4 regions of the Aquabacterium sp. T101 genome follow, and region 1 is predicted to be linked to each of the others. Evidence: predicted binding sites of a transcription regulator. Region 1 holds the regulator's gene; each other region holds the start of a gene.

Evidence for each region. Region 1 encodes sigma-54, which starts transcription at its own class of promoters, with help from an activator protein. Its sites were predicted from a motif close to TGGCANGNAANCTGCTTT; they were not measured.
Region 2: a site for sigma-54 is predicted at 4,256-4,273, ahead of glnA (type I glutamate--ammonia ligase). Genes of this name have one in related genera too.
Region 3: a site for sigma-54 is predicted at 2,240-2,257, ahead of AC2EAQ_RS04025 (CmpA/NrtA family ABC transporter substrate-binding protein). Genes of this name have one in related genera too.
Region 4: a site for sigma-54 is predicted at 4,101-4,118, ahead of AC2EAQ_RS18345 (urease subunit gamma). Genes of this name have one in related genera too.

What each region holds. Positions count from the first base shown of each region.
Region 1 covers NZ_JBXVVZ010000004.1:193,699-200,905, reverse strand. The annotation lists gene AC2EAQ_RS12610 (hypothetical protein) at 1-366, opposite strand; gene AC2EAQ_RS12605 (RNA polymerase sigma factor) at 363-905, opposite strand; gene AC2EAQ_RS12600 (DUF6249 domain-containing protein) at 913-1,326, opposite strand; gene AC2EAQ_RS12595 (THUMP domain-containing class I SAM-dependent RNA methyltransferase) at 1,420-2,652, opposite strand; gene AC2EAQ_RS12590 (RNA polymerase factor sigma-54) at 2,649-4,190, opposite strand; gene lptB (LPS export ABC transporter ATP-binding protein) at 4,213-5,010, opposite strand; gene lptA (lipopolysaccharide transport periplasmic protein LptA) at 5,007-5,582, opposite strand; gene AC2EAQ_RS12575 (thiol:disulfide interchange protein DsbA/DsbL) at 5,712-6,356, opposite strand; gene AC2EAQ_RS12570 (SPOR domain-containing protein) at 6,407-7,039, opposite strand; gene argS (arginine--tRNA ligase) at 7,036-7,207, opposite strand, start outside.
Region 2 covers NZ_JBXVVZ010000001.1:970,120-977,326, reverse strand. The annotation lists gene AC2EAQ_RS04510 (TIGR00266 family protein) at 1-556, shown strand, start outside; gene AC2EAQ_RS04505 (YncE family protein) at 601-1,578, shown strand; gene AC2EAQ_RS04500 (polysaccharide deacetylase family protein) at 1,562-2,356, shown strand; gene AC2EAQ_RS04495 (sterol desaturase family protein) at 2,385-3,338, shown strand; gene AC2EAQ_RS04490 (competence/damage-inducible protein A) at 3,360-4,154, shown strand; gene glnA (type I glutamate--ammonia ligase) at 4,334-5,752, shown strand; gene AC2EAQ_RS04480 (hypothetical protein) at 5,847-6,347, shown strand; gene glnL (nitrogen regulation protein NR(II)) at 6,368-7,207, shown strand, end outside.
Region 3 covers NZ_JBXVVZ010000001.1:869,095-876,301, reverse strand. The annotation lists gene ntrB (nitrate ABC transporter permease) at 1-856, opposite strand, end outside; gene AC2EAQ_RS04025 (CmpA/NrtA family ABC transporter substrate-binding protein) at 869-2,104, opposite strand; gene AC2EAQ_RS04020 (ANTAR domain-containing response regulator) at 2,347-2,982, opposite strand; gene AC2EAQ_RS04015 (hypothetical protein) at 3,037-3,459, opposite strand; gene AC2EAQ_RS04010 (thymidylate synthase) at 3,545-4,360, opposite strand; gene AC2EAQ_RS04005 (ABC transporter transmembrane domain-containing protein) at 4,369-6,201, opposite strand; gene AC2EAQ_RS04000 (serine hydrolase) at 6,230-7,207, opposite strand, start outside.
Region 4 covers NZ_JBXVVZ010000010.1:53,871-61,077, forward strand. The annotation lists gene AC2EAQ_RS18320 (LysR family transcriptional regulator) at 1-743, shown strand, start outside; gene AC2EAQ_RS18325 (crotonase/enoyl-CoA hydratase family protein) at 772-1,587, shown strand; gene ureC (urease subunit alpha) at 1,598-3,313, opposite strand; gene AC2EAQ_RS18335 (urease subunit beta) at 3,310-3,615, opposite strand; gene AC2EAQ_RS18340 (hypothetical protein) at 3,612-3,791, opposite strand; gene AC2EAQ_RS18345 (urease subunit gamma) at 3,788-4,090, opposite strand; gene urtA (urea ABC transporter substrate-binding protein) at 4,192-5,487, shown strand; gene urtB (urea ABC transporter permease subunit UrtB) at 5,498-7,096, shown strand; gene urtC (urea ABC transporter permease subunit UrtC) at 7,093-7,207, shown strand, end outside.

The DNA.
Region 1 (7,207 bases):
TCAGGGCACCTCGCGAAGGGCCTGGACCACGACCCCCCAGGCCATCGCCGCCAGCCCGGCCAGCAGCGCGAACGACTGCGCCGGCGAAGCGCTCGTCGGCGGGCCCACCACCCACCACAGGCCGCCTGCGACGGCCACGCCGGTCGCCGCACCGAGCCAGCGCCAGCGGCCCGCGCGTCGCTCGCCGGCCTGGCGGCGCTGCAGCAGCGCCAGCGCCACCGGCCCGTCCAGCGGCGGCAGGGCGCCCGCCGCGTCGTGCCGCACGCGCTGCATCACGGCCCGGGTGAAGGCGTCGTCGTCGAGACGCTCGTCGTCGCGCACGCTCAGCAGCGCCTCGAGCGCCGCGTCGTCGGTCAGCCAGGTCATGGTTCGTCTCCTCGATGGCCCTGCCAGGCCGCCAGGTGCTCGCGCAGGCGCGCCTTGCCGCGCGCCACATGCGACTTGAGCGTGCCGAGTGGCCAGCCCAGCACCTGGGCCGCCTCGGCATGCGTCAGGTCGAGCTGGAAGCAGTGGATCAGCGCCAGGCGCTCGGGCTCGGGCAGCGCGGCCAGCGCGCGCTCGACGTCCAGGCGCTGCACGGTGCGGCCGCTCGGGTCGGGCACGGCGACGGCGGCGTCCGCGTCGTCGTCGGGCGGCTCGACCGCGTCGGGCGCGGCGCGGCGGCCGTGCGCCAGCCATGCATTGAGCGCGATGCGGTGCAGCCAGGTGGACACCCGGGCATCGCCGCGGAAGGTGCCGACATGACGCCAGGCCAGCACGAAGGTCTCCTGCGCCAGGTCGTCGGCCAGTGCCGCGTCGCCGCGCGTCAGGCGGCGCAGCTGACGGCGCACGCGGGCCTGGTGCTCGCGCACCAGGGCCTCGAACGCGTCGGGCCGCAGGGGTGCCGATGGTGCCGCATCGGTCATCGCGGCATCAGTCGCCGCTGGCCGGGCCGTCCTGGCGCGCGCGCGCCTTCTCGGCGTCCTGGGCGTCCAGGTGCAACGCGATCAGCTGCGCCAGGCCGATGAAGACCAGCAGGCCGCCGATGCCGATCAGGAAGCGCATGTCCATGATGGCGAACATCAGCGCCACGCCCAGGCCGGTGCCGATCGTCGTGAAGGCGCGAAAGCGCGGCGTGCCCAGGGTCGGGCGCTGGTCCTGCGGCGGGTCGAGCAGCTCGCGCGGCACGGGCATGCCGCGGTCGGCGAAGTACTTCACCGTGTCGTAGAGCTTGGAGCGCTGGCGCTCGCGGTAGTGCAGCACCACCCACAGGATCAGCAGCGGCAGCGCGATGCCGGCCAGCGGGATGGTCAGGCCGGCGATCTTGGGCAGGATGGAAAGGTCCACGTCGGTCTCCAGGCAGGGGGAATGTCCACTTGGATGCCGGCAGGGCGGCCGGCGGATGCAGTCGCCGCGAAAAAAGTTTCGGGGCGCCCGGCGTCAGCCGCGGGCCGAGCCGGCGACCATGTCGAAGCGGAACAGCCGGCACTCGATCGGCCCGTTCCACATCGGCACGCGGCGGCTTTCCTTCAGCCGCATCAGCGACGGCAGCTTCATCTCGGGGGCCAGCACCCAGGCGGTCCAGCCCGGGTAGTGGCGCTTCCAGTGCGTGGCCAGCGCGGCGAAGAAGTCCGCCGGCGTGCCGTCGCCGTCGAAGCCCTCGCGCGCGGCGGCCTGGCCGCGGCCCTTGGCCTCGATGCGCTCGCCGTAGGGCGGGTTCAGCACCATAGTGCCCTGCGGCGCGGGCGGCAGGCGCTGCAGCGCGTCGGCGGTCTTGAACTCGATCGCGCCGGCCACGCCGGCCCGTGCCGCGTTGCGCTGCGCGAAGTCGGTCATGCGGAAGCTCACGTCGCCGGCGAAGATCGGCACCGCGCTGGCATGCACGCGCTCGCGCGCGGCCTGCGCCATCGCGCGCCAGGCCGGCAGGTGGGTGCGCCAGGGCGCCAGGCGCTCGAACGCGAAGCGGCGCGACAGGCCCGGCGCCATGCCGCAGGCGATCTGCGCCGCCTCGATGGCGATGGTGCCGGCGCCGCAGCACGGGTCGAGCAGCGGCCCGTCCTCGGCGCGGCCCTGCCAGCCGGCGGCGGCCAGCATCGCGGCGGCCAGCGTCTCCTTCAGCGGCGCCTCGCCCTTCTGCGCGCCGGCGTCGCGCCAGCCGCGCTTGAACAGCGCCTCGCCCGAGGTGTCCACGTACAGCGTGGCGTGGGTGGCGGTGAGGTGCAGGGCGAGCGGCAGGTCGGGGTGACGCGTGTCCACGCTCGGGCGCTCGCCGGTGGCCTCGCGCAGCACGTCGCACACCGCGTCCTTGATGCGCAGCGTGGCGAAGTTCAGGCTCTTGAGCGGCGAGCGCTGCGCCGTGGTGTCCACGCGCAGCGTCTGGCGCGGCGTGATCCAGGCGGTCCAGTCGACGGTGCGCGCCAGCTCGTACAGCTCCAGCTCGTGACGGTAGGGCCCGTGCGCCAGCGGCCACAGCACGCGCTGCGCGAGCCGGCTCTCCAGGTTGAGCGTCATGGCCGTGACGTGGTCGCCCATCACGGTGACGCCGCCGCGCTGCTCGCCCAGGCGCGCGCCGGGGCCGAGCAGGCGCTTGCACTCGTCGATCAGCAGCGACTCGACGCCCTGCGCGCAGGGCAGGAACAGCGCCACCAGCGGCGGCCGGGCGGGAGCCGTCATACCGCCCGCCGCAGGTTGGCGGGCGCGATCTTCAGCGCTTCGCGGTACTTGGCCACCGTGCGGCGCGCCACCTGGATGCCCTGCTCGGCCAGCATGGCCGACAGCTGGTGGTCCGACAGCGGCTTGTCGGCCGGCTCCACCGCCACCAGCTGCTTGATCAGCGCCCGCACGGCGGTGGACGACGCATTGCCGCCCGCCTCGGTGGCCAGGGCCGAGCCGAAGAAGTACTTCAGTTCGAAGGTGCCCAGCGGCGTGGCCATGTACTTGGCGGTGGTCACGCGCGAGATGGTGCTCTCGTGCAGGCCCAGCTCGTCGGCGATCTCGCGCAGCACCAGCGGCCGCATCGCGATCTCGCCATGGGTGAAGAAGCCCTTCTGGCGCTCGACGATGGCCTGCGACACGCGCACGATGGTGTCGAAGCGCTGCTGCACGTTCTTGACGAACCAGCGCGCCTCCTGCAGCCGCGCCGCCAGCGGCGAGCTGCCGTTGCCGCGCGCGCCCTTGATCGCCTGGGCGTACAGGTCGTTGATGCGCAGCCGCGGCATCACGTCCGGGTTGAGCACCACCTTCCAGCCGCGGCCGGTCTTCTGCACGATCACGTCGGGCACCACCACCGCGCCCTCGGAGCGGCCGAAGGGCCGCCCGGGCTTGGGTTCGCAGGTCACGATCAGGCCATGCGCGGCGCGCAGCAAGTCGTCGTCGGCGCCGGTGGCCGCGGCCAGCTTCTTGAAGTCGCGCCGGGCCAGCAGGTCCAGGTGCTGCTTGCAGATGATCACTGCCACGGCCTGCACCTCGCTGCGCGGCTGCGCGCGCAGCTGCAGCACGAGGCATTCCGACAGGTTGCGCGCGCCCACGCCCGGCGGCTCCAGGCTCTGCAGCCAGCGCAGCGCGCAGTTCAGCCGCTCGACCAGGGCCTCGCGCTCGTCGGCGTCGGCCTCGTCGGGCACGAGCTGCTGCGCGATCTCCTCGGGCGTGTCGGCGAGGTAGCCGTCCTCGTTGAGCGAGTCGATCAGCACCTGCACCGCGGCACGGTCCTCGGGCGACAGGCGCATGCCGGCGAGCTGGCGCTCGAGGTGCTCGGCCAGCGTCGGCCCCTGGGTGGAACGCTCCTGCGGCTCGAAGTCGTCGTCGCCGCTGCCCGCGGCGCCGCTGCCGGCCAGCGACGGCGTCTCGCGGATGCCGTCGAAGTCGTCGCCCTCGGTGCCGTTGGCCCAGTCCTCGCGCTCGGTGGTGCCGAAGTCGGCGTTGTCGACCCCGGACGCGGCGTCGCCGCCCGCGTCGGAGTACGCGGCCTCGTCGGCCGCGCCGTCGTCGCCGCCCACCGGCTCGTCGCGCGGCAGCGTGCGCTCGGGCAGCGGCTCGTTCAGCGGCACCGCCGCGGTGTCCTCGTCGGCCTCCAGGAAGGGGTTCTGCTCGAGCATCTGCTCGACTTCCTGATGCAGCTCCAGCGTCGACAGCTGCAGCAGCCGGATCGACTGCTGCAGCTGCGGCGTCAGCGCCAGGTGCTGCGACAGCCGGACCTGCAACGACGGCTTCATGGACAGACTCTCGCGCCCACGGTCACATCCGGAAGTGCTCGCCGAGGTACACCTTGCGCACGTCGGGGTTCTCGACGATGGCCTCGGGCGTGCCTTCGGCCAGCACGTTGCCCTCGCTGATGATGTAGGCCCGGTCGCAGATGCCCAGGGTCTCGCGCACGTTGTGGTCGGTGATCAGCACGCCGATGCCGCGCGCCCGGAGGAAGCCGATGATGCGCTGGATCTCGATCACGGCGATCGGGTCCACGCCGGCGAAGGGCTCGTCCAGCAGGATGAAGCGCGGCTGCGTGGCCAGCGCGCGGGCGATCTCCACGCGGCGCCGCTCGCCGCCCGACAGCGCCGGGGCCGGGCTGGTGCGCAGCTTCTCGATCGACAGGTCGGCCAGCAGGCCGTCGAGCAGGCGGTCGATCTGCGCCGCGGGCAGCGCGCGGCCGTCGGGCCCGTGCTGCAGCTCGAGCACGGCGCGGATGTTCTCCTCCACCGTGAGCTTGCGGAAGATCGACGCTTCCTGCGGCAGGTAGGACAGGCCCAGGCGCGAGCGCTGGTGGATCGGCATGCCCTGCACCGGCGCGCCGTCGATGGTGATCTCGCCGGCGTCGGCCCGCAGCAGGCCCACCACCATGTAGAACGTGGTGGTCTTGCCGGCGCCGTTGGGGCCGAGCAGGCCCACCACCTCGCCGGCGGCCACCGCGAGATGCACGTCCTTGACCACCGTGCGCGTGCCGTAGCGCTTCTGCAGGCCGCGGGCCTCGAGCCGGCTGGCGGCGGTGCTGCCACCGGAGGGGGCGAACCCGTCCGGCGCGACGCTGGGGGACCTCATTTCGGCGCGGACGCCGCGGCGTCGGGGCGGGGCGTGAGCACCACGCGGACGCGCCCGCCGGACGGTGCCGAGGCCCCGGCGGCGGCCGGCGCGCCGCCCTGCACGCTGAAGGTCTCGTTGCCGTTGTCGTAGGTGATCAGGCTGCCGGTGATCTCGTCGGCCGGCGTGCTGCCGCGCAGCCGCCGCACCTGGGCGTTGCCGGCGAAGCGCACCACGTCGCCGCGGCTGTCGTACTCGATGCGGTCGGCCACGCCTTCGATCGTCTCGTCGACGCCTTCGCGCTTCTGGCGGAAGCTGGCCGGCCGGCCGGGCGAACCGAGCGCGGTGGCGCTGCGGTGGCCGTCCGGCCGCTCGCGCACCTCGACCTTCTCGGCGCGGATCGCCATCGTGCCCTGGGCCACGACCACGTTGCCGTTGAACACCACCACCTGCTTGATCAGGTCCAGCGTGCCGGGCTGGTCGGCCTCGATCGTCAGCGGCTTGCCGCGGTCGGCCTTCTCGGCCCAGACCGGCAGGGCGAGGCCGGCGGCGAGCGCGGCGGCCAGGGTCAGGGCGGGGAATCGGCGTTTCATGAGGGCACGGAACTTGCAGGCCATTCTAGCGGCCGTTCCTGGAACAGCCGCGTCGAATGACACGGATTTCGTTCGGGTGCACCCGGCGGGCGAGGCCGCCGGCGGCCCGGCGCGCGGGCCGGGTCGGCGTCAGGCCGGCTTGCGGGCGCGCTGGATCAGCAGGTCGGCCACCTGGAGCGCGCGCTCGTGGCCGCCGGCCAGCGAGCCGGACGTGAACCAGCGCCCGTGGATGCCCAGCGTGGGCACGCCGTCGATCTTGTAGGCCTCGGACAGCTGCTTGGCCTGACGCACCTTGGTGGCCACGCCGAAGGACTTGTAGGTCTCGACGAACTTGGCGCCGTCGCCGCCGGCCGAGCTCACGAAGGCGGCCAGGTCGGCGTCCTTGTCCAGGCGCTGGCGCTGCACGTGGATGGCGGCGAACACGCGCTTGTGCAGCTGCTCGGCCAGGCCCATCGCCTCCAGGGCATAGAACAGGCGCGCATAGCCCTCGAACGGCGCATTGAACGCCGCGGGCACGCGGCGGAAGGCCACGTCGGCCGGCAGGCGCTTGATCCACGGCTCGAGCATCGGCTCGAAGGCGTAGCAATGCGGGCAGCCGTAGGAGAAGAACTCGATGACGTCGATCTTGGCGCCGGCCGCCACCGGCACCGGCGGGTTCAGACGCACGAAGTCGCGCCCCTCGACAGGGGCCGCGCCCTGGGCCCGGGCCAGGCCCGAGGCCAGCAGCAGGGTGGCGGCGCCGGTGCCACAGGTGAGTTCGCGTCGATTGATCATGGTGATTCGGTTTCTTGTGGGGTCGGAACCCGTCGGATCGGTTTGCGGCCTCAGCGTTCCACCCGCACCAGTGCGGCCTCGACGCCGTTGCCGGCCAGCTTCTCCTGGGCGGCGTCGGCGTCCGACTTGCGGTCGAACGGGCCCACGCGCACCCGGTACATCGTGCGGCCGGACTGCTCGCGCTCGCTGACCTTGGCCGTCATGCCCATCAGGCTGACGCGGGCACGTTGCTGCTCGGCCTCGTCCGGGCGGGCGAAGGCGCCGACCTGAACGTAGTAGGTGAACGGGTCGACGCCCGGTTTGGTGGACTTGGCGGCGGGGGCCGACGCCGGCGCGGGCACCGCCTCGCCGGCCAGGATGGCGGCCGGGTCGCGCTTGGACACCGGCGCGCTGGCGGCCGGCCGCGCGGGCACCGGCGGGGCCACGGCCACGCCGGGCGGCGGCGCGGCGCCGCTGGCCGCGGGGCGCGGCGGAGCCGGCTTGCCCGCCAGCGGGGCGTTCGGGTCCCAGTTCTTGTTGCGCTCGGCCTCGGCCGCGTCCTGCTCGGCCGTGCGCTGCGGCACCTTGTTGACGAAGGGCACCGGCACCTTGGTGACGTACAGGGCCACGCCCAGCGCCAGCGCCAGACCGATGAGCAGGCCGACGATCAGGCCGAGGGCGAAGCTGCCGCGCTGGGAGGTCATGCGTCTTGAGGTTCGGTTGGGGTTTCGCGTTCCATGCGTTCGGGCGCGGACACGCCCAGCACGCCGAGCGCGTTGCGCAGCACCTGGGCCGTGGCGGCCAGCAGCGCCATGCGCGAGCGCGCCAGGGCCGCATCATCGACCAGAAAGCGCTCGGCCGCGTAATAGGAA
Region 2 (7,207 bases), on a different contig from region 1:
GAAGCAGCGCGTCGCGTTCGCGGCGCCGTACCCCGGCAAGATCATGCCGATGGACCTGCGGCAGCTCGGCGGCATGCTGATCTGCCAGAAGGACGCCTTCCTGTGCGCGGCGCGCGGTGTGTCGCTGGGCATCTACCTGCAGCAGAAGCTCGGCGTGGGCTTCTTCGGCGGCGAGGGCTTCATCATGCAGAAGCTCGAAGGCGACGGCATGGCCTTCGTCCACGCCGGCGGCACGGTGCAGAAGCGCGAGCTGCAGCCCGGCCAGACCCTCTTCATCGACACCGGCTGCGTGGTCGCGATGACGCCCAACGTCAACTTCGAGATCCAGTACGTCGGCAAGATCAAGACCGCGCTGTTCGGCGGCGAGGGCCTGTTCTTCGCCAAGGTCACCGGGCCCGGCACGGTGTGGCTTCAGAGCCTGCCGTTCTCGCGCCTCGCATCGCGTGTGTTCGCCGCGGCGCCCCAGCGCGGCGGTTCGCGCGAAGAGGGCTCGGTGCTCGGCGGCGTGGTCGGCGGCGGACTGCTCGGCGGCATCCTCGGCGGCGACGACGAGTGACCCGCGGGCTGCGCGCCGGTCTGCGCCGCCTGTGCCGGGCCCTGATGCCGGGCCTGGCGGCGGCCCTGATGCTGCCGGCCCTGGCGCAACCCGCCAAGGTGCCGCGGCCGATCTTCGTGCTGAACTCGCTGGACGCGACCATCAGCATGATCGACCCCGTCAGCTCGTCGGAGGTGCGCCGCATTCCCACCGGCAAGGAGCCGCACCACCTCTACCTGACGCCGGACGAGAAGAGCCTGATCGTCGCCAACGCGCTGGGCAACTCGCTGACCTTCGTCGACCCGGTCTCGGGCGTGGTGCAGCGCACGGTCACCGATATCCTCGACCCGTACCACCTGCGTTTCTCGCCGGACATGAAGTGGTTCGTGACGGCGGCCAACCGGCTCAACCATGTCGACCTCTATCGCTGGCAGCCGGAGGTGGCCGACCAGCCACTGAAGCTGGTCAAGCGGCTGTCCGCGCCGCGCACGCCGAGCCACCTGGCGATCGACTCGCGCAGCAGCGTGGTCTACGTGTCGCTGCAGGACAGCGACCAGCTGCTCGCGGTGGACCTGGCCACGCAGGCCGAGCGCTGGAAGATCCCCGTGGGCAAGATGCCGGCGGACATCTACCTGTCGCCCGACGACCGGCGACTTTTCGTCGCGCTCACCGGCGACCGTGTGGTCGAGGTGTACGACGTGACGCAGTCGCCCGCGCGGCTGCTGACGCGCATCGCCACCGGCGAAGGGGCGCACGCGTTCCGGGCCCGCGGCGACGGCCGCCACCTGTTCGTCAGCAACCGGGTGGCCAATACCATCAGCCAGATCGACATCGACAAGCTGGCCGTCGTCTCCGAGCTGCCGGCCCCGGGCGGCCCGGACTGCATGGACATGCTGGCCGACGGGCGCACGCTGCTGGTGACCAGCCGCTGGGCGCGCAAGCTCACCTTCATCGACATCGAGACGCGGCAGGTGACGCGGCAGGTCGGCGTGGGCCGCTCGCCGCACGGCGTGTGGACGCTCGACCATGCGCCCCGTCGCTAGCTTGCGCCGCTGGGTCCGCGGCGTCGGCTTGGCGCTGGCGGCGCTCGGTGCGGGGCAGGGCGCCTGGGCCGCGTCGTGCGAGCGGCCGGTCTACCTGACCTTCGACACGGGCCACATGGGCGTGGCGCCCTTGGTGGCCGAGGTGCTGGCGCGCCATCAGGTCAAGGCCACCTTCTTCGTGGCCAACGAGCGCACCCTGACCGGCGGGGGCAGCCTCGACGACGACTGGGCGCCGTGGTGGCGCGCGCGGGCCGCGGAAGGCCATGCCTTCGCCAGCCACACCTGGAACCATGTCGTCTGGCGTGCCGACCGCGGCCCGGCCTTCGAGATGCGGGCCACCGCCGGCCCGGACGCCGGTCGCGTCCGCACCCTCGACGCCGCCGCCTATTGCGCCGAACTGCGCCGCCCGGTGCAGCGCCTGAAGGACATGGGCATCACCGACGGTGTGCTGCCCCTGTTCCGGGCCCCGGCCGGACGCACCTCGCCGCAGCTCGAGGCTGCGGCCCGGGCCTGCGGCTTCGGCCATGTGGGCTGGTCGCGCGCCGGGTTCCTCGGCGACGAACTGCCGAGCGACCGCTTCCCCAACGCGCAGCTGCTGGCCCAGGCGCTGCGCGACATCCGCGCCGGCGACATCCTCGTGGCCCACCTGGGCATCTGGTCGCGCCAGGACCCGTGGGCGCCGGCGGTGCTGGAGCCGCTGGTGCAGGGGCTGAAGCAGCGCGGCCTGTGCTTTGCCACGCTGCGCGAGCATCCCGTGCACGGGCGCGGGCGTCCTTAGGCGAGGCCGTCCCGCGATGACCGACCCGGTGCAGGCCTTCACCGACACCTTCGGCGACGCGCAGCAGTGGCTGTTCGAGTCGCTGGTGCAGCCGCTGATGTTCCAGGCCGGCCTCGGGCATCTGCTGGCCGAGGGCTACCGGGCCACGGGCTGGCTGCTCGTCGGCCTGCTCCAGATCGCGGTGATGCTGCTCGTGCTGCGCACCCTGGAGCGTTGGCGACCGGTGGAGCGGGTGACTGACCGCGCGTCGGTGCGCACGGACATCGCCTACACGCTGATCCATCGCCTGGGCCTGGTGCGCGTGGCGCTGTTCTTCACCATCGATCCGCTGTGGGACGCCGCCATCGGCGCGCTGCGGTTGGCCGGCCTGCCGACTTTCCAGCTCGACCAGGTCTGGCCCGGCGTCTCCGACCTCGCGCTGGTCAGCTTCGTGATCTACCTCGTGGTGTTCGACTTCGTGGAATACCTCGTGCACCGGGCCCAGCACCGCTGGCACTGGTGGTGGCAGCTGCATGCGCTGCACCACAGCCAGCGCCAGATGACGCTGTGGTCCGACAACCGCAACCACCTTCTCGACGACGTGATCCGCGACGGCGTGTTCGTGGCCGTGGCGCTGGCCATCGGCGTGCCGCCGGGCCAGTTCGTCGCCATCGTGGCCCTGACCCAGTTGGTGGAAAGCCTCGCGCATGCCAACGTGCGGATCGACTTCGGGCGCATCGGCAGCCGCCTGCTCGTCGGCCCGCGCTTCCACCGCCTGCACCATGCCATCGGCATCGGCCACGAGAGCCAGGGCCCCGGGTCGCTCGGCGGTCACAACTTCGCGGTGCTGTTCCCGCTGTGGGACCTGCTGTTCGGCACGGCGCGCTTCGACGACGACCTGCAGGCCACCGGCATCCGCGACCAGCTCGACGGGCGCGACTACGGGCGCGGCTTCTGGGCCCAGCAGTGGCTGGGACTGAAGCGCCTCGCCGGCCGCGCCTAGGCGTCGCTTATCCTTGCCCGCATGCGGTTCGGACTCATCATCGTCGGCGACGAGATCCTCTCGGGCAAGCGGCGCGACGCGCACCTGCCCAAGGTGATCGAACTGCTGGCCGCCCGCGGCCTGGCGCTGGCGTGGGCGCGCTACGTGGGCGACGACCGCGCGCTGATCACCGACGCGCTGCGCCATGCCTTCGCCAGCGGCGACGTGGTGTTCAGCTGCGGCGGCATCGGCGCCACGCCCGACGACCACACGCGCCAGTGCGCCGCGGCGGCCCTGGGCCGTGAACTGGTGCTGCACCCGCAGGCGCGCGCGCTGATCCTGGAGCGCATGGCCGACGTGGCGCGCGAGCGCGGCGAGCCCTACGATCCCGATCGCGAGGACAACGTGCACCGCCTCAACATGGGCGTGTTCCCGGCGGGCGCCGGGATCATCCCCAACCCGTACAACAAGATTCCCGGCTTCTCGGTCGGCGACGTGCACTTCGTGCCGGGCTTCCCGGTGATGGCGCACCCGATGATCGAGACGCTGCTGGACACGCGCTACCGCGCCCTGCATGGCTCCCAGCGCCAGGTCGAGCGCTCGGTGATCGTCTACGGCGCCATGGAAGCGTCGCTCACGCCGCTGATGGAAGCGATCGAGCGCGACCATGCCGGCGTGCGCGTGTTCAGCCTGCCCAGCGTCGACCATCCGCAGCACGGACGCCACATCGAACTGGGCGTCAAGGGCGCGGCTGCCGCCGCCGAGGCGGCCTACGCCGACCTGCATGCCGGGCTGGTTCGATTTGGGGCGGCATTGGGCCCCGAGTTGGTGCGATAGTGCGCCCTGGAAATCACCATATCGGTGCATTGCATCGCCCCAAGCCGGGGCGCGCCCTGGGGGCGGTGCGGCCGGCTGGTGCCGGCGAGCGCACCGGCTGCGGGCATGCTTTCTGCTAGATTTCCCCCGACTTTTCGAGTCTTCCATCCACAACCCAGACCAAGCCAGGAGAGCGCCTGATGGCCAGCAAGACCGTCGCCGACGTGATGAAGATGGTGAAGGAGAACGACGTCAAGTTCGTCGATTTCCGCTTCACCGACACCCGCGGCAAGGAGCAACACGTATCGGTGCCGGTGTCGCACTTCGATGAGGACAAGTTCAGCTCCGGCCATGCCTTCGACGGCTCGTCGATCGCCGGCTGGAAGGGCATCGAGGCGTCGGACATGCTGCTGATGCCCGACCCGAACACCGCCAACATCGACCCGTTCTTCGAGGAGCCGACGCTGATCCTCAGCTGCGACGTGCTCGAGCCGGGCGACGGCAAGCCCTACGAGCGCGATCCGCGCTCGCTGGCCAAGCGCGCCGAGGCCTACCTCAAGAGCAGCGGCATCGGCGACGCGGCCTACTTCGGTCCGGAACCCGAGTTCTTCATCTTCGACCAGGTGCGCTGGAACGTCGACATGTCCGGCTGCTTCGTCAAGGTCGACTCCGAGGAGGCCCCCTGGTCCACCGGCGAGAAGATCGAAGGCGGCAACCGCGCCCACCGTCCGGCCGTCAAGGGCGGCTACTTCCCGGTGCCGCCGGTCGACAGCTTCCAGGACATGCGCTCCGAGATGTGCCTGCTGCTCGAGCAGCTCGGCATCCCGGTCGAGGTGCATCACCACGAGGTGGCGGCCCCGGGCCAGAACGAGCTGGGCACCAAGTTCTCCACGCTCGTGCAGCGTGCCGACTGGCTGCAGCTGCAGAAGTACGTGATCCACAACGTGGCGCACGCCTACGGCAAGACCGCCACCTTCATGCCCAAGCCGATCGTCGGCGACAACGGCAGCGGCATGCACGTGCACCAGTCGGTCTGGAAGGACGGCAAGAACCTGTTCGCCGGCGACGGCTATGCCGGCCTGAGCGAGTTCGCGCTGTACTACATCGGCGGCATCATCAAGCACGCCCGTGCGCTCAACGCCATCACGAACCCCGGCACCAACAGCTACAAGCGCCTGGTGCCCGGCTTCGAGGCGCCGGTCAAGCTGGCCTACTCGTCGCGCAACCGCTCGGCGTCGATCCGCATCCCGTACGTGGCCAACCCGAAGGGCCGCCGCATCGAGTGCCGCTTCCCGGACCCGCTGTGCAACCCGTACCTGGGCTTCTCGGCCATGCTGATGGCCGGTCTGGACGGCGTGGAGAACAAGATCCACCCGGGCGAGGCTGCCACGAAGGACCTGTACCACCTGCCGCCGGAAGAAGACGCGAAGATCCCGACCGTCTGCCACAGCCTCGACCAGGCGCTCGAGTACCTGGACAAGGACCGGGCGTTCCTGACCAAGGGCGGCGTGTTCACCGACAGCTACATCGACGCCTACATCGAGCTGAAGATGCAGGAAGTGACCCGCTTCCGCATGACCACGCACCCGCTCGAGTTCGACATGTACTACTCGCTGTGATGCACGGCCCGACCGCGCAGGCGGTCACGCGAAAGGGGCGGCCTCGGGCCGCCCTTTTTTCTGGTGTCGTCGCGTCTGGAGGACAATGCGTTCCATGACCATGCGAACGCTTGCCGTCATCCTTCTGCTCTCTCCGGGGACGGTGGCCCTGGCCCAGGGCGCCCCGGTCTACCGCTGTCCGGGGCCGCCGGTGCTCTACACGGACCAGATCACCGAGAAGGAAGCCAGGGAGCGCGGCTGCCGCACGATCGAGGGTGCGCCGATCACGGTGGTGGCGCCGACCAAGCCGGCCCCGCGCCCGGCGGCCGCTGCACGCGACGGCGAATCGTCCCGGGTCGACGCCAAGGACCAGCGCGCCCGCGACAGCGACGCCCGCAAGATCCTCGAGGCCGAGCTCAAGCGCGAGGAGGAGGCGCTCGCCGCGCTGCAGAAGGAATTCAACAACGGCGAGCCCGAGCGGCAGGGTGGCGAGCGCAACTTCGCCCGCTACCAGGAGCGCGTCGAGGAGCTGCGCAACGCCATCGCGCGCAAGCAGGCCGATATCGCCGCCATCCGGCGCGAGCTCGCCAAGTTGCCCGCGCCCAAGGCCGATTAGGGCGTCCGCGGGGTTCCACGATGGAATCCGCCCCGGCCGGCCCCTTCGCGGCCTACGACCTGCTGGCCACGCTGGTGGCCGTGGTGCAGCCCGACGGCCGCGTGCTGCATGCCAACGCCACCTTCGAGAACCTGCTGGGCGTGCCCCGGCGCACGCTGCTGGCCACTCCGCTGACCGACTGGCTGGCCGACCCGGCGCCGCTGCGCGAGACCCTGGCCGCCGTCGCCGACAACCGCATCTCCACCGGCCGCTTCGAGGGCGTGCTCAAGCGGCCGGCCGGCACCCAGGCCGAGCTGCTGCCGGTGCACGTGATCGTCAACCAGTCCGACACCCCGTCGCGGGTGCTGGTGGAGCTGATCGAGATCGAGCAGCAGACGCGCCAGGACCGCGAGGAGCGCGCCGCTACCCAGGCCGAGGCGAACAAGGAGCTGGTGCGCAACCTCGCGCACGAGATCAAGAACCCCCTGGGCGGCATCCGGGGCGCGGCGCAGCTGCTGGAAATGGAGCTCGAGGGCCTGACGCCGCCGCGCCGCGAGCTGACCGAATACACCCAGGTGGTCATCAACGAGGCCGACCGCCTGCAGGCGCTGGTGGACCGCCTGCTGGCGCCGCACCGGCGCGCGCACATGGTGGCCGACGTCAACATCCACGAGGTGTGCGAGCGGGTGCGGTCGCTGCTGGCGGCCGAGTTCCCGCGCGGCATCGCGCTGCGGCGCGACTACGACATCTCCATCCCCGAGTTCCGCGGCGACCGCGAGCAGCTGATCCAGGCCGTGCTCAACATCGCCCGCAACGCCTGTCAGGCGCTGGCCGACCGCATCGCGGCCGGCGACGCCGAGCTGATCCTGCGCACGCGGATC
Region 3 (7,207 bases), on a different contig from region 1:
GCAGCAGGCCGACGATGCCGATGACGAAGATCGCCACCAGGATGTGCTTCACGTTCAGGTTGTTCCACTCGTCCCAGACCCAGAAGCCGATGCCCACGCCGCCGGTCAGCATCTCGGCGGCCACGATCACCAGCCAGGCCGTGCCCACCGACAGGCGCACGCCGGTGAGCATGTAGGGCAGCACCGCGGGCAGCAGGATGCGCGTGATGACCTTCCACTCCGACAGCGCCAGCACGCGCGCCACGTTCAGGTAGTCGGCGGGCACGCGCTGCACGCCCACCGCGGTGTTGATCACCATCGGCCAGATCGAGCAGATGAAGATGGTCCAGATCGCGGCCGGGTTGGCGCTCTTGAACACCAGCAGGCCGATCGGCAGCCAGGCCAGCGGCGAGACCGGCCGCAGCAGGCTGATCAGCGGCTGCACCATGCGGTTGAAGAACGCGAAGCGCCCGATCACGAAGCCCAGTGGGATGCCCACCAGCGCCGCGAGGCCGAAGCCCAGGCCCACGCGCTCGAGCGAGAACAGCACGTTCCAGCCGATGCCCTGGTCGTTGGGGCCGTTGCGGTAGAACGGATCGGCGAACAGCTTCGCGGCGGCCTCGAAGGTGGCCCAGGGCGTGGGAAAGCCCTTGCCGCCCTGGGTGAGCAGCGCCCACACGCCCACGAGCAGGCCGAAGCCGATCACCGGCGGCAGCACGCGCAGCCACCACTCGCGCCAGTCGATGCCGGGCCGGGGCAGTGGCGGGGCGGCTGGCGCGGGCGCCGCCGGGACGATGCCGCGCGGGGCGGCGGCGTCACGCTCGGCGCGCGCCTGCGCGGCGGCGTCCAGCGGCGAATGGAACACGGCGCTGACCATGGCGTGTCCTCCTCAGGCCGCGCTCGCGCGCACCTTGAAGCCGTCGGCGTAGCGTGCCGGGTCCTTGCCGTCCCAGGTGACGCCGTCGATCATCTTGCTGCTGCGCAGGTCGCTCTTGGGCAGGCTCACCTTGAGCGCGGCGGCCGCCTCCTTGTAGAGCGCCGTCTGGTTGACCTGCTGCGCCACGGCCAGGTAGTTCGGGTGCTCCTTGGTCAGGCCCCAGCGCTTGTGCTGGGTCAGGAACCACATGCCGTCGGACAGGTAGGGATAGTTCACCAGCCCGTCGTTGAAGAACTTCATGTGGTTCGGGTCGTCCCAGGTCTTGCCCAGGCCGTTCTGGTAGCGGCCCAGGATGCGCTGGTTGATCGCGTCCACCGAGGTGTTGACGTAGGCCTTGTCGGCCACCGTCTCCGCCATCTTGTTCTTGTTCGACAGGCTGGCGTCGATCCAGCGGCCCGCCTCCAGGATCGCCATGATCACCGCGCGGCAGGTGTTCGGGTGCTTCTTGACGAACTCCGACGTCGTGCCCAGCGCCTTCTCGGGGTGGTCCTTCCAGATGTCCTGGGTGGTGGCCGCCGTGATGCCGATGCCGTCGATGATGGCGCGGTGGTTCCAGGGTTCGCCGACGCAGTAGCCGTCCATGTTGCCCACGCGCATGTTGGCCACCATCTGCGGCGGCGGCACGGTGATGACCTTGGCGTCCTTCATCGGGTTGACGCCGAAGGTGGCCAGCCAGTAGTACAGCCACATCGCATGGGTGCCGGTGGGGAAGGTCTGCGCGAAGGTGTACTCGCGCTTCTCGGCGGCCATCAGCCGGGCCAGCGACGCCCCGTCGACGGCGCCCTTGTCCGCCAGCTTCTTGCTCAGCGTGATGGCCTGCCCGTTGTGGTTCAGGTTCATCAGCACCGCCATGTCCTTCTTGGGGCCGCCCACGCCCTGGTGCACGCCGTACACCAGGCCCCACAGCACATGCGCCATGTCGAGCTCGCCGTTGACGAGTTTGTCGCGCACACCGGCCCACGAAGCTTCCTTCGTGGGCACGATCTTCACGCCGTACTTCTTGTCGAAGCCGAGCACGCTGGCCATCACGACGCTGGCGCAGTCGGTCAGCGGGATGAAGCCGATGCGCACCTCTTCCTTCTCGGGCTTGTCGCTGCCGGCGGCATAGGCCACGGCGCGCAGCGCGGGGTCGATCACCAGCCCGGCGCCTGCGATGGCGGCGCTGCGGATCGCACGGCGGCGTGTCATGTTCGGTCCCTTCGTCATGATCGGCTCCTGAAAAAAAATGGGCCCGTCGCACCGGTGGTGCGACGGGCCCCATTGCCCTGACAGCTCTAGACTCCTGGTGCCACGACGCCATTGCCGTGCCACTCGCCACCCCGGCATGCAATCGACGTGCCAGCCATTCGGCCCCTCCGGTGCGGCGTTGGCGCCGGTCCGGCGCGGCCAGCGTCCCGCATTGGGTGCGGCAGCGCACCAATCTGGCCCGATCAGCCCAGCAGCGACTCCAGGTCGATCACGCGCTCGGCGGCGTCGCGCAGGCGGATGCCCTTCTTCATCGCCAGGTCCTGCAGCACGCGATGGGCGGCCGGCTCGTCGAGCTTGCGGTTGCGCATCAGCAGCCGTTTGGCACGGTCGATCAGCTTGCGGTCCTCCAGCTCGTTGCGCGTGCTGGCCAGTTCGGTGCGCAGTGCTTCCTCGGCGGCGAAACGCTCCACGGCCACGTCGATCACCGATTGCACGCGCTCGCGCGCCAGGCCGCGCACCACATAGGCCGACACGCCGGCGCCGAGGGCCTCGCGCATCGTCGGGCGGTCCTCGCTGTCGGTGAACAGCGCGATCGGCCGTCGCGCATGCTGCGTGGCCACGGCGATGTGCTCCAGCACGTCGCGCACGCCGGAGTCGCTGCGCACCACCACGACGTCGGGACGCAACTGCTCCACCGCCTCGGGCAGCGTGGCGTCGCCGGCCCGCACGCCCAGCACCAGCGAGCCGGCGTCGGCCAGGGCCTGCGCGATGGCATGCGCGTCGTCGGAGCGCTCGCGCTCGGTGTCCAGCGGGTCGGTGACGATCAGCACCGACAGGCGCCGGGGTGCGGTGGGGGAGGGAGGCGGCGCAGCCGTCATGCCCCCGGCGGCTGCAAGACGCGGGCCATGCGTCCCGCGGCGAAGCGTGTGCGCCTAGGGGGCCTGCTCCAGCAGCGGCCGCAGTCGGGCCTGCAGCGCGCGCGCCTGCGGACCGCCGCGGGCCAGCACCCGCTGCACCTGCGCGGCCACCTCGGCCGCGCCGCGCTCCTGCTCGGCGCCCTTGATGCGCTCGATCCGGTCGCGGATCTCGCGCAGGCGCTCCACGGCCCGGCGTCCCTCGGCGGTGGACGGTGGCGACTGCGCCGACAGGTCGAGCAGCGCTTCGGTGATCAGCCCGAGCTGGCGCCCGTAGCTGGCCACGCCGAAGGCCTGCTCCTCGACCCGGGCGTCGCCCGAATCGGGTGCGATGCCACCGAAGAACCAGTGCGTGTCGGGCGCGATGTGCTGGGCGACGCTGCCGCTCCAGGGAAAGTGCAGCTGCGGCGCGAAGAACCAGAGCCAGGGCGTGGTGAACATGGGCAGGCGGGCGAGGCCCGTGGTCGGTGCAATGGCCCCAAGGTAGCCGCGCCCGCGCGCAGCGTCCATCCCCAGGTGCGCGCGGCTACACCGCCACCGGGGCCTTGATCGCGGGATGCGGGTCGTAGCCCTCGACCGCGAAGTCCTCGAACTCGTAGTCGAAGATCGACGCCGGCCGACGCCGGATCACCAGCGTGGGGTAGGGCCGCGGCTCGCGCGACAGCTGCAGCGCCACCTGCTCGGCGTGGTTGCTGTAGATATGGCAGTCGCCGCCGGTCCAGATGAAGTCGCCCACCTCCAGGTCGCACTGCTGCGCCAGCATGTGGGTCAGCAGCGCGTAGCTGGCGATGTTGAACGGCACGCCCAGGAAGATGTCGGCGCTGCGCTGGTAGAGCTGGCACGACAGCCGGCCTTCGGCGACGTAGAACTGGAAGAAGGCGTGGCAGGGCATCAGCGCCATCTTCGGCAGGTCGGCGACGTTCCAGGCGCTGACGATGATGCGGCGCGAGTCGGGGTTGGCGCGCAGCTGCTTCACCACGTCGGCGATCTGATCGACGTGGCCGCCGTCCGGCGTGGGCCAGGACCGCCACTGCACGCCGTACACCGGGCCGAGGTCGCCGTCGGGCGCGGCCCACTCGTCCCAGATGCTGACGCCGCGCTCCTGCAGCCACTTCGCATTGCCGTCGCCGCGCAGGAACCACAGCAGTTCGTAGATGATCGACTTGAGGTGCACCTTCTTCGTCGTCACCAGCGGGAAGCCCTCGCGCAGGTCGAAGCGCATCTGGTGGCCGAACACGCTCTTCGTGCCGGTGCCGGTGCGGTCGCCCTTGGCCACGCCGTGCGTGGCGACATGGCGCATGAAGTCCTCGTACTGGTGTCGGATCGGTCGGCTCGGCTGCATGGCGCGGATTATCCGGCGGCGCCGGCCGACGGCTCGGCCGGGCGCGCCGCCGGCTCCACGTCGAACTGCATCGCCGCCAGGCGCGCGTACAGCCCGCCGTGCGCCACCAGCTCGGCATGGGTGCCGACCTCGACGACGCGGCCCCGCTCCAGCACCACGATGCGGTCGGCGCGCAGCACGGTGGCCAGCCGGTGCGCCACCACCACCGTGGTGCGGCCGCGCATGGCGGCGTCGAGCGCGGCCTGCACCATGCGCTCGCTCTCGGCATCGAGCGCGCTGGTGGCCTCGTCCAGCAGCAGCAGCGGCGGGTTCTTCAGCATCGCGCGCGCGATGGCGATGCGCTGGCGCTGGCCGCCCGACAGGCGCACGCCGCGCTCGCCCAGGAAGGTGCGGTAGCCCTCGGGCAGCGCCTCGATGAAGTCGTGCGCGAACGCGGCCTTCGCCGCGGCGACCACCTCGTCGTCGGTGGCGCCGGGGCGGCCGTAGCGGATGTTGTCCATCGCGTCGGCCGAGAACACCACGCTGTCCTGCGGCACGATGCCCACGCGCGAGCGCAGGTCGTCCAGCGCCAGCTCGCGCACCGGCACGCCGTCCAGCGCCACCGTGCCCTGCTGCGTGTCGTAGTAGCGCAGCAGCAGCTGCAGCACCGTGCTCTTGCCCGCGCCGCTGGGGCCCACCAGGGCCACCGTCTCGCCGGGCCTCACGTGCAGCGTCACGTCGCGCAGCGACGGCTGCTGCGGCCGCGACGGGTAGCAGAAGGTGACGCCGTCAAGCGCGACCGACGAGCCGCCCTGCGCGGCGGGCAGCGCGCGCGGCGTGGCCGGGTCGGCCACCGGCGAGCGCGTGGACAGCAGCTCCATCAGGCGCTCGGTGGCGCCGGCGGCGCGCAGCAGGTCGCCGTACACCTCGGACAGCACCGCCACCGACGACACCAGGATCAGCACGTAGACCACGGTCTGACCCAGGTGCCCGGCCGTGATGTCGCCGCGCAGCACGGCCTGTGTGCCCTGGTACAGGCCCCACAGCAGCGCGCCGAAGGTGGCGGTGATGATGAAGGCCACCAGCATCGCGCGCACCCGCGTGCGCTTGCGCGCGGTGTCGAAGGCCTGTTCGGTGGCCGTGGCGAAGCGCCCGGCCTCGCGGCCCTGCTGGTTGTAGCTCTGCACCACGGGGATGGCGTTGAGCACCTCGGCGGCGATCGCGCTGGTGTCGGCCACGCGGTCCTGGCTGGCGCGGCTGAGCTTGCGCACGCGCCGGCCGAAGTACAGGCTGGGCAGCACCACCAGCACCAGGATGCCGAGCACCTGGCCCATCACGTAGGGGTTGGTCACCACCAGCATGCCAAGCGCGCCCAGGCCCATCACGGTGTTGCGCAGGCCCATGCTGAGGCTCGAGCCCACCACCGTCTGCACCAGCGTGGTGTCGGTGGTCAGGCGCGACAGCACCTCTCCGGTCTGCGTGGTCTCGAAGAACTCGGGACTCTGCCGCACCACGTGCGCATAGACCGCGTTGCGCAGGTCGGCGGTGACGCGCTCGCCGAGCCAGCTCACCATGTAGAAGCGCGCGGCCGAGAACAGGCCCAGCGCCGCGCCCACGCCGAACAGCGCCGCGAAGTGGTCGCGCAGCGCCATCACGCGCTGGCCGGGGTCGGCCGCGACGAGGCCGGCGTCGATCAGCGACTTCAGCGCCACCGGCAGCACCAGCGTGCTGGCCGCGGCCAGCACCAGGAACGCGATGGCCAGCCCGATCTGCACCCGGTACGGGCGCAGGAAGGGGGTCAGGCCGGACAGGGAGCGGGGGGTGGCGGCGGCGGCGCGCGCGTCGGAGGCAGGGGTAGGCACGCCCGCAGTCTATCGGCCAGGGCCGGGGCTACTCCCGCACGAACCGCATCCGCTGCCCGCCCTGCGCCAGCACGAAGGCCGGCGGCGCGCCGCGTTCGCCCTCGAACTGCACTTCCAGCGGCGTGACGCGGGCGAACCAGCGGCGCGCCTCGCTGGCGAAGAGTTCGAATTCGCCCTGGCCCGTGGCCTGCGCGAACAGGCGGCCGTCGCGCACGCGCACCGTGATCTTGAAGGTCGGTGCCAGCGCGTAGGTGCCGGCCAGTTCGGCCATCGTCTCGGCCGCCACCGTGACCGCGGGCCGCTGCGTCTGGCGCTTCTCGGCGGCCAGGTCGCGCAGCGGGGCACGTGGGTCCATCAGGTGCAGCGCGATGTCGTTGACGACCACGCTGGCGTTGGCCAGCACCACGGCGGCGCGCCGCGACGCCGGGTCGAGGAACACCGAACTCGAGTAGCCCGCCGTGCCGCCGTCGTGGGCGAACACGCGGCGCTCGAACAGCGGGCCTGCGAGCCAGCCCAGCGCGGTCGGGTTCATCGCCGACGGGCCGTCGCCTCGCGGCGTGAGGGCCAGCGCGAAGGCCTCCTTCAGCGGATGCTCGAACACGCCGAGCGCGGCCTGGGCGTAGCGGGCCACGTCCAGCACGGTGCCCGTCAGCGCGCCCGCCGCGGCCATCGCATCGAAGCGCCACAGCGGCACGGGCCGGCCCTGCGCGTCGTGGCCCGGGCGCAGGCCCGGCACGGTGGTGTCGCGCAGCGCCAGGCGCAGGCCCGTCAGCCGCAGCGGCACCAGCACGCGGTCGCTCAGCAGCGTGGCGTAGCGCGTGCCCGCGCGCAGGGCCAGGGCCTCGCCGAGCAGGCCGTAGCCCAGGTTCGAGTACTCCCATTGCTGCTGCCGCGCCCGGGTCGGCTTCCAGCCGGCGACGAAGGCGAACAGGTCGTCGCGCGAGTAGTCGTAGGGGTCGTCGCCGTCGGGCCGGCGCATGTTCGACGGCAGCCGCGGCAGACCCGA
Region 4 (7,207 bases), on a different contig from region 1:
CGCTGTCGGCGCTGCGAGAGGTGTTCGACCCGCAGGCCTTCGACCCGGCCCGGGACGAGCGCAGCTTCACGCTGACGATGGCCGACGCCAGCGCCACCGTGCTGATGCCGCCGCTGGCGGCGGGCCTGGCTGCCAGCGCCGCCGGCATCGACCTGCGCGTCGAGCCGCTCACTACGCGCGACCCGCGCCCGCAGCTCGAGCATGGCCAGGCCGACGCCGCGATCGGCTTCTTCCCCGACGTGGCGCGCGCGCTGGCGGCCGCCGGCGGGCAGGGCGAGGTGGTGCTGGAGCCGCTCTACACCTGCCGCTACGTGTGCGTGATGCGCGCCGGCCATCCGCTGGCGCGCGGGCCGTCGCTGACGCTGGACGCGTATTGCGCGGCGGACCATGTGCGCGTGAGCTTCGCCGGCCGCCGCCACGGCTTCGTCGACGAGGCCCTGGCCCGGCTCGGGCGGGCCCGCCGCGTGGCGCTGACGGTGAACCACTTCTCGACCGCCGCCCAGGTGGTGCGCCAGTCGGACCTGATCAGCGTGTTTCCGCGCAGCTACCTGCCCGTGAGCGGCCTGGACGCCGACCTGGTGTTGCGCGAGCCCCCGTTCGAGCTGCCGCCCATCGAGGTCGGCCTGCTCTGGCACCGCCGCCACGAGCGCGACCCGGCGCACCGCTGGTTGCGCCAGACGGTGGGCGCCGCGGCGCGCGAGCACGGGCCGCGCGCGGTGGCCGCAGCCCGGGTCGAGGCATGATGCGCGGGCCTTCCACCCGCGCCCTGCCATGACCTACGACACCCTCACCGTGACCGCCGACGGCCCCGTCGCCACCGTCCGCATGAACCGGCCCGACAAGGCCAACGCCATGAACCTGGCGATGTGGCACGAGCTGCGCCGCGCCTTCACCGCGCTCGACGAGGCACCCGCGGTGCGCGTGGTGGTGCTCGAAGGCGAGGGCCGGCACTTCACGTCCGGCATCGACCTGCAGATGTTCGGCGAGCTGATGCCGTCGCTGCACGACGACTGCGACGGCCGCACGCGCGAGAAGCTGCGCCGCTTCATCCTCGACCTGCAGGACACGCTGACCAGCCTGGAGCGCTGCCGCAAGCCGGTGCTGGCCGCCGTGCACGGCGCCTGCGTCGGCGGCGGCATCGACCTGATCTGCTGCGCCGACATGCGCTACGCGTCGGCCGACGCCCGCTTCAGCATCAAGGAGATCGACATCGGCATGGTGGCCGACGTGGGCACGCTGCAGCGCCTGCCGAAGCTGACCGGCTCGCAGGGGCTGGTGCGCGAGCTGGCCTACACCGGGCGCGAGGTCGGTGCGGCCGAGGCGCAGGCCATCGGCCTGGTCAACCGCGTCTTCGACACGCGCGAGGCGCTGGCCGCCGGCGTGCGTGAGGTGGCGCAGGCCATCGCCGCCAAGTCGCCGCTGTCGGTGCGCGGCATCAAGGAGATGCTCAACTACGCGCGCGACCACAGCGTGGCCGACGGCCTGAACCACGTGGCGACGTGGAACGCGGCGATGCTGCTCAGCGAAGACCTGATGGCCGCGGCGAGCGCGGCCCAGGCGCGCAAGGCGCCGACGTTCCGCGACTGAGCGGCGCCGCTCAGAACAGGAAGTAGCGCTGCGCCATCGGCAGCACCGCCGCCGGCTCGCAGGTCAGCAGCACGCCGTCGGCGCGCACCTCGTAGGTCTGCGCGTCGATCTGCATCTTCGGCGCGTAGGCGTTGTGGATCATGTCCGCCTTGGTCACGCGGCGGCAGCCGCGCACCGCCGACAGGTGCTTGTGCAGCCCGTAGGCCTCGGCCGCGCCGTTGGCCAGCGAGGCCTGGCTGACGAAGGTGATCGACGAGCGACCCAGCGCGCCGCCGAAGGCGCCGAACATCGGGCGAACATGCACCGGCTGCGGCGTCGGGATGCTGGCGTTGGCATCGCCCATCAGCGCCGACGCGATGAAGCCACCCTTCATCACCAGGCTCGGCTTGACGCCGAAGAAGGCCGGGCGCCAGAACACCAGGTCGGCCCACTTGCCGGGCTCGATGCTGCCCACCTCGTGCGCGATGCCGTTGGCGATGGCCGGGTTGACGGTGTACTTGGCCACGTAGCGCTTGACGCGGGTGTTGTCGTGGCGCTCGCTGTCGCCCGGCAGCACGCCGCGCTGCAGCTTCATCTTGTGCGCCGTCTGCCAGGTGCGGATCACCACCTCGCCCACGCGCCCCATGGCCTGGCTGTCGCTGCTCATCATGCTGATGGCGCCCAGGTCGTGCAGGATGTCCTCGGCGGCAATGGTCTCGCGGCGGATGCGGCTTTCGGCGAAGGCCAGGTCCTCGGCGATCGACGCGTCGAGGTGGTGGCACACCATCAGCATGTCGAGGTGCTCGTCGACGGTGTTCACCGTGAACGGCATCGTCGGGTTGGTGGAACTGGGCAGGAAGTTGGGCTCGCCCACCACGCGCAGGATGTCCGGCGCATGACCGCCGCCCGCGCCCTCGGTGTGGAAGGCGCACAGCGTGCGGCCCTTGGTGGCGGCGATGGTGTCCTCGACGAAGCCGCTCTCGTTGAGCGTGTCGCTGTGGATCGACACCTGCGTGTCGGTCTCGTCGGCCACCGACAGGCACTGGTCGATCGCCGCCGGCGTGGTGCCCCAGTCCTCGTGCAGCTTCATGCCGATGACGCCGGCCTCGACCTGCTGGCGCAGCGCCTCGGGGCGGCTGGCGTTGCCCTTGCCCAGGAAGCCCAGGTTCATCGGGAACGCGTCGGCCGCGCGCAGCATCTGCGCGATGTTCGACGGCCCGGGCGTGCAGGTGGTGGCGAAGGTGCCGGTGGCCGGGCCGGTGCCGCCACCGAGCATGGTGGTCACGCCGCTGGCCAGCGCCTCGTCGATCTGCTGCGGGCAGATGAAGTGGATGTGGCTGTCGATGCCGCCGGCGGTGACGATCATCCCCTCGCCGGCGATGATCTCGGTGCCCGGGCCGATGACGATGTCCACGCCGGGCTGCACGTCCGGGTTGCCGGCCTTGCCGACGGCCGCGATGCGCTGGCCCTTGATGCCGATGTCGGCCTTGACGATGCCCCAGTGGTCGACGATCAGCGCGTTGGTGACGACGCAGTCGCAGGCCTCGTGTGCGCCGGGGCCGTTGACGCGCTGGCTCTGTCCCATGCCGTCGCGGATGGTCTTGCCGCCGCCGAACTTGACCTCCTCGCCGTAGACGGTGAGGTCGCGCTCGACCTCGATCACCAGCGCGGTGTCGGCCAGGCGCACCCGGTCGCCCGTGGTCGGGCCGAACATCTCGGCATAGGCCCGGCGCCCGATCCGGCTCATAGCGCCCCCATGACGGTGCCGCGGAAGCCCCACACCGCGCGGTCGCCGGCGTAGTCCACCAGCTCCACGGTGCGCTGCTGGCCGGGCTCGAAGCGCACGGCGGTGCCCGAGGCGATGTTCAGCCGCATGCCGCGCGCGGCCGCGCGGTCGAAGCGCAGCGCCGGGTTGGTCTCGGCGAAGTGGTAGTGCGAGCCCACCTGCACCGGCCGGTCGCCGGCGTTCTCCACCACCACGGTCAGCGTGCGGCGGCCGGCGTTGAGCTCGATGTCGGCCCCGTCGACGAGCAGCTCGCCCGGGATCATCGGCCGCTCCGGCGGCCGAGCCACCAGGCCACGCCGGCGGCCAGCGCGAGCAGGCCGAACACGTCGGACGCATGCAGGTGGGTGCCCGCGGCACCGTGCCCGTCGTGGGCCGACGCGGCCGTGGTGATCAGCAGCGCGAGGCAGGCCAAAGTGGTGCGCACGATTTTCTCCGTCATGCAATGGGTTGGTGCACGGTCACCAGCTTGGTGCCGTCGGGGAAGGTGGCCTCGACCTGGATCTCCGGGATCATCTCGGGCACGCCGTCCATCACGTCCGCGCGCGTGAGCACGGTCTTGCCTTCGCTCATCAGCTGCGCCACGGTGCGGCCGTCGCGCGCGCCTTCGAGGATGGCCGCACTGATCAGCGCGATCGACTCGGGCACGTTGAGCTTGAGGCCGCGCGCCTTGCGCCGCTCGGCCAGCAGCGCGGCGGTGAACAGCAGCAGCTTGTCTTTCTCTCGGGGGGTCAGGTCCATCGCCCGGATTCTTGCAGTTTCGGTGCCACCCTCGTGAAGGACTTGGCACGCCGGTTGCGTAACGGGTCCCGTCCCCCACCAACCCACAGGACGGAGAACCCATGCACAAAACCAAATCGCTGCCGCGCCGCCATGCCCTCAAGGCGGTCGGTGCCGCGCTCGTCGCTGCCGGCATGTTCAGTGCCGCGCCTGCCCTGGCCCAGGGCAACACCATCAAGGTCGGCGTGCTGCACTCGCTGTCCGGCACGATGGCGATTTCCGAGACGGTGCTCAAGGACACCGTGCTGATGGCCATCGACGAGATCAACGCCAAGGGCGGCGTGCTCGGCAAGAAGCTCGAGCCCGTGGTCGTCGACCCGGCGTCGAACTGGCCGCTGTTCGCCGAGAAGGCCAAGCAGCTGATCACGCAGGACAAGGTCGCCGTGGTGTTCGGCTGCTGGACCTCGGTCAGCCGCAAGAGCGTGCTGCCGGTGTTCGAGGAGACCAACTCGCTGCTGTTCTACCCCGTGCAGTACGAGGGCGAGGAGCTGTCGAAGAACGTGTTCTACACGGGTGCCGCGCCCAACCAGCAGGCCATCCCCGCGGTCGAGTACCTGATGAGCAAGGACGGTGGCAGCGCCAAGCGCTTCGTGCTGCTGGGCACCGACTACGTGTACCCGCGCACCACGAACAAGATCCTGCGCGCCTTCCTGAAGGCCAAGGGCATCCCCGACGCCGACATCATGGAGGAGTACACCCCCTTCGGCCACGCGGACTACCAGTCGATCATCGCCAAGATCAAGAAGTTCGCCAGCGAAGGCAAGAAGACCGCCGTGGTCTCCACCATCAACGGCGACTCCAACGTGCCGTTCTACAAGGAGCTCGGCAACCAGGGCCTGAAGGCCAAGGACGTGCCGGTCGTCGCCTTCTCGGTCGGCGAGGAGGAACTGCGCGGCGTCGACACCAAGCCGCTGGTGGGGCACCTGGCCGCCTGGAACTACTTCCAGTCGATCAAGAACCCGACCAACGCCGAGTTCATCAAGAAGTGGAGCGACTACGCCAAGGCCAAGGGCATCGCCGGCCACAAGGACAAGCCGCTGACCAACGACCCGATGGAGGCCACCTACATCGGCGTGCACATGTGGGCCCAGGCCGTCACCAAGGCCAAGAGCACGGACACCGACAAGGTGATCGCCGCGATGGCCGGCCAGACCTTCAAGGCGCCGTCGGGCATCACCTCGAAGATGGACCCGAAGAACCATCACCTGCACAAGAGCGTGTTTATCGGCGAGGTGCAGGCCGACGGCCAGTTCAAGGTGGTGTGGAAGACCCCGGGCCCGGTCGTGGCCGACCCGTGGAGCGACTACATCCCCGAGAACAAGGGCAAGGTCAACGAGCCCGTGGTGGCCAAGAAGTAAAGCGCCCCTGATGACGTTCCCGAAAGGCCTCCTCGGAGGCCTGTTCCTGGCCGCCGCCCTCGTGGCGGGCGGCTGGGCCGGACGGGCTCACGCCCTGACGCCCGAACAGGCCCTGGCGATCGCGCAGGGCGATGTCGACAGCCGTGTGGCCGCGCTCAACGAGCGCGTCGCGGCGGGCGACGCGAGCGTGCTGCCCTTCGTGAAGGCGCTGCTCGACGACGAAGCCAAGATCGCCGGCGGCAAGGTGCTGCTGGTGCAGGGCGAGGCCGTCGTCGACGCCGCCACCGGCGCCAAGGCGGCGCTGCCGGACGATGCGGAGGACGTCATCAATAACAACCGGATGCGTGCTGCGCTCGAAGGGGCGCAGGCCGCGTTCAAGCTCGCGTCGCCCGAGGTGGCCGAGCGCGCCGCCGCGCTGGCGGCGCTGAAGGACAACGTCGACGAGGGCCTGCTGCCGCTGCTGGACAAGGCCGCTGCCGCCGAGACCGACCCGCGCCTGAAGGCCCAGTTCGAGATGCTCAAGGCGGCCGCGCTGATCTCGTCGGAGGACAAGGCCAAGCGCCTGGCCGCGGCCGAGCTGCTGACCGGCAGCCGCGACCCCGCGACGCGCTCGCTGCTGCTGGAAAAGCTCGCCGCCGAGAGCGACGCCGAGGTCAAGGCCGCGATGCAGCGCACGCTGGCGGCCATCGAGTCGCGCCTGGCCTGGGGCGAGCGCCTGGGCGTGCTGTTCACCGGGCTGTCGCTCGGGTCGATCCTGCTGCTGGTGGCGCTGGGCCTGGCCATCACCTACGGGCTGATGGGCGTGATCAACATGGCCCATGGCGAGCTGATGATGATCGGCGCCTACGCCGCCTACGTGGTGCAGAACCTGTTCAGGGCCTACCTGCCGGACGCCTTCGACTGGTACCTGCTGGCCGCGGTGCCGGCCTCGTTCGTGGTCGCGGCGCTGGTGGGCGCGGTGCTGGAGCGCAGCGTGATCCGCTGGCTCTACGGCCGGCCGCTGGAGACGCTGCTGGCCACCTGGGGCATCAGCCTGATGCTGATGCAGGCCGTGCGCTCGATCTTCGGCGCGCAGAACGTGCCGGTGGAGAATCCCGCGTGGCTGTCCGGCGGCGTCGCCGTGCTGCCCAACCTGACGCTGCCCTACAACCGGATCGCGATCCTGGTCTTCGCCGCCCTGGTGCTGGCCGGCGTGGCGCTCCTGATCGCGCGCACGCGGCTGGGCCTGTTCGTGCGCGGCGTGACGCAGAACCGGCCGATGGCGGCCTGCATGGGCGTGAACACCGCGCGCGTGGACACCTGGGCCTTCGCGCTGGGCGCCGGCATCGCCGGGCTGGCCGGCTGCGCGCTGAGCCAGGTCGGCAACGTGGGCCCGGACCTGGGCCAGAGCTACATCGTCGACTCGTTCATGGTGGTGGTGCTGGGCGGCGTGGGTCAGCTCGCGGGCACCGTCGTCGCCGGCCTCGGCCTGGGCGTGCTGACCAAGCTGCTGGAAGGCTGGTCCGGCGCGGTGCTGGCCAAGATCATGGTGTTGGTGGTGATCGTGCTGTTCATCCAGAAGCGGCCTTCCGGGCTGTTTGCCCTGAAGGGCCGGAGCGCGGAGGTATGACCCCCCCCCGTAGCGCCTTCGGCGCTCCCCCCCAGGGGGGCGGCGCGAGCCGGCCGGCGGAGCCGGACCGGCCTCGCCTGCTGGGCTGGCGGGGGTGGACTGCCGTTCTTG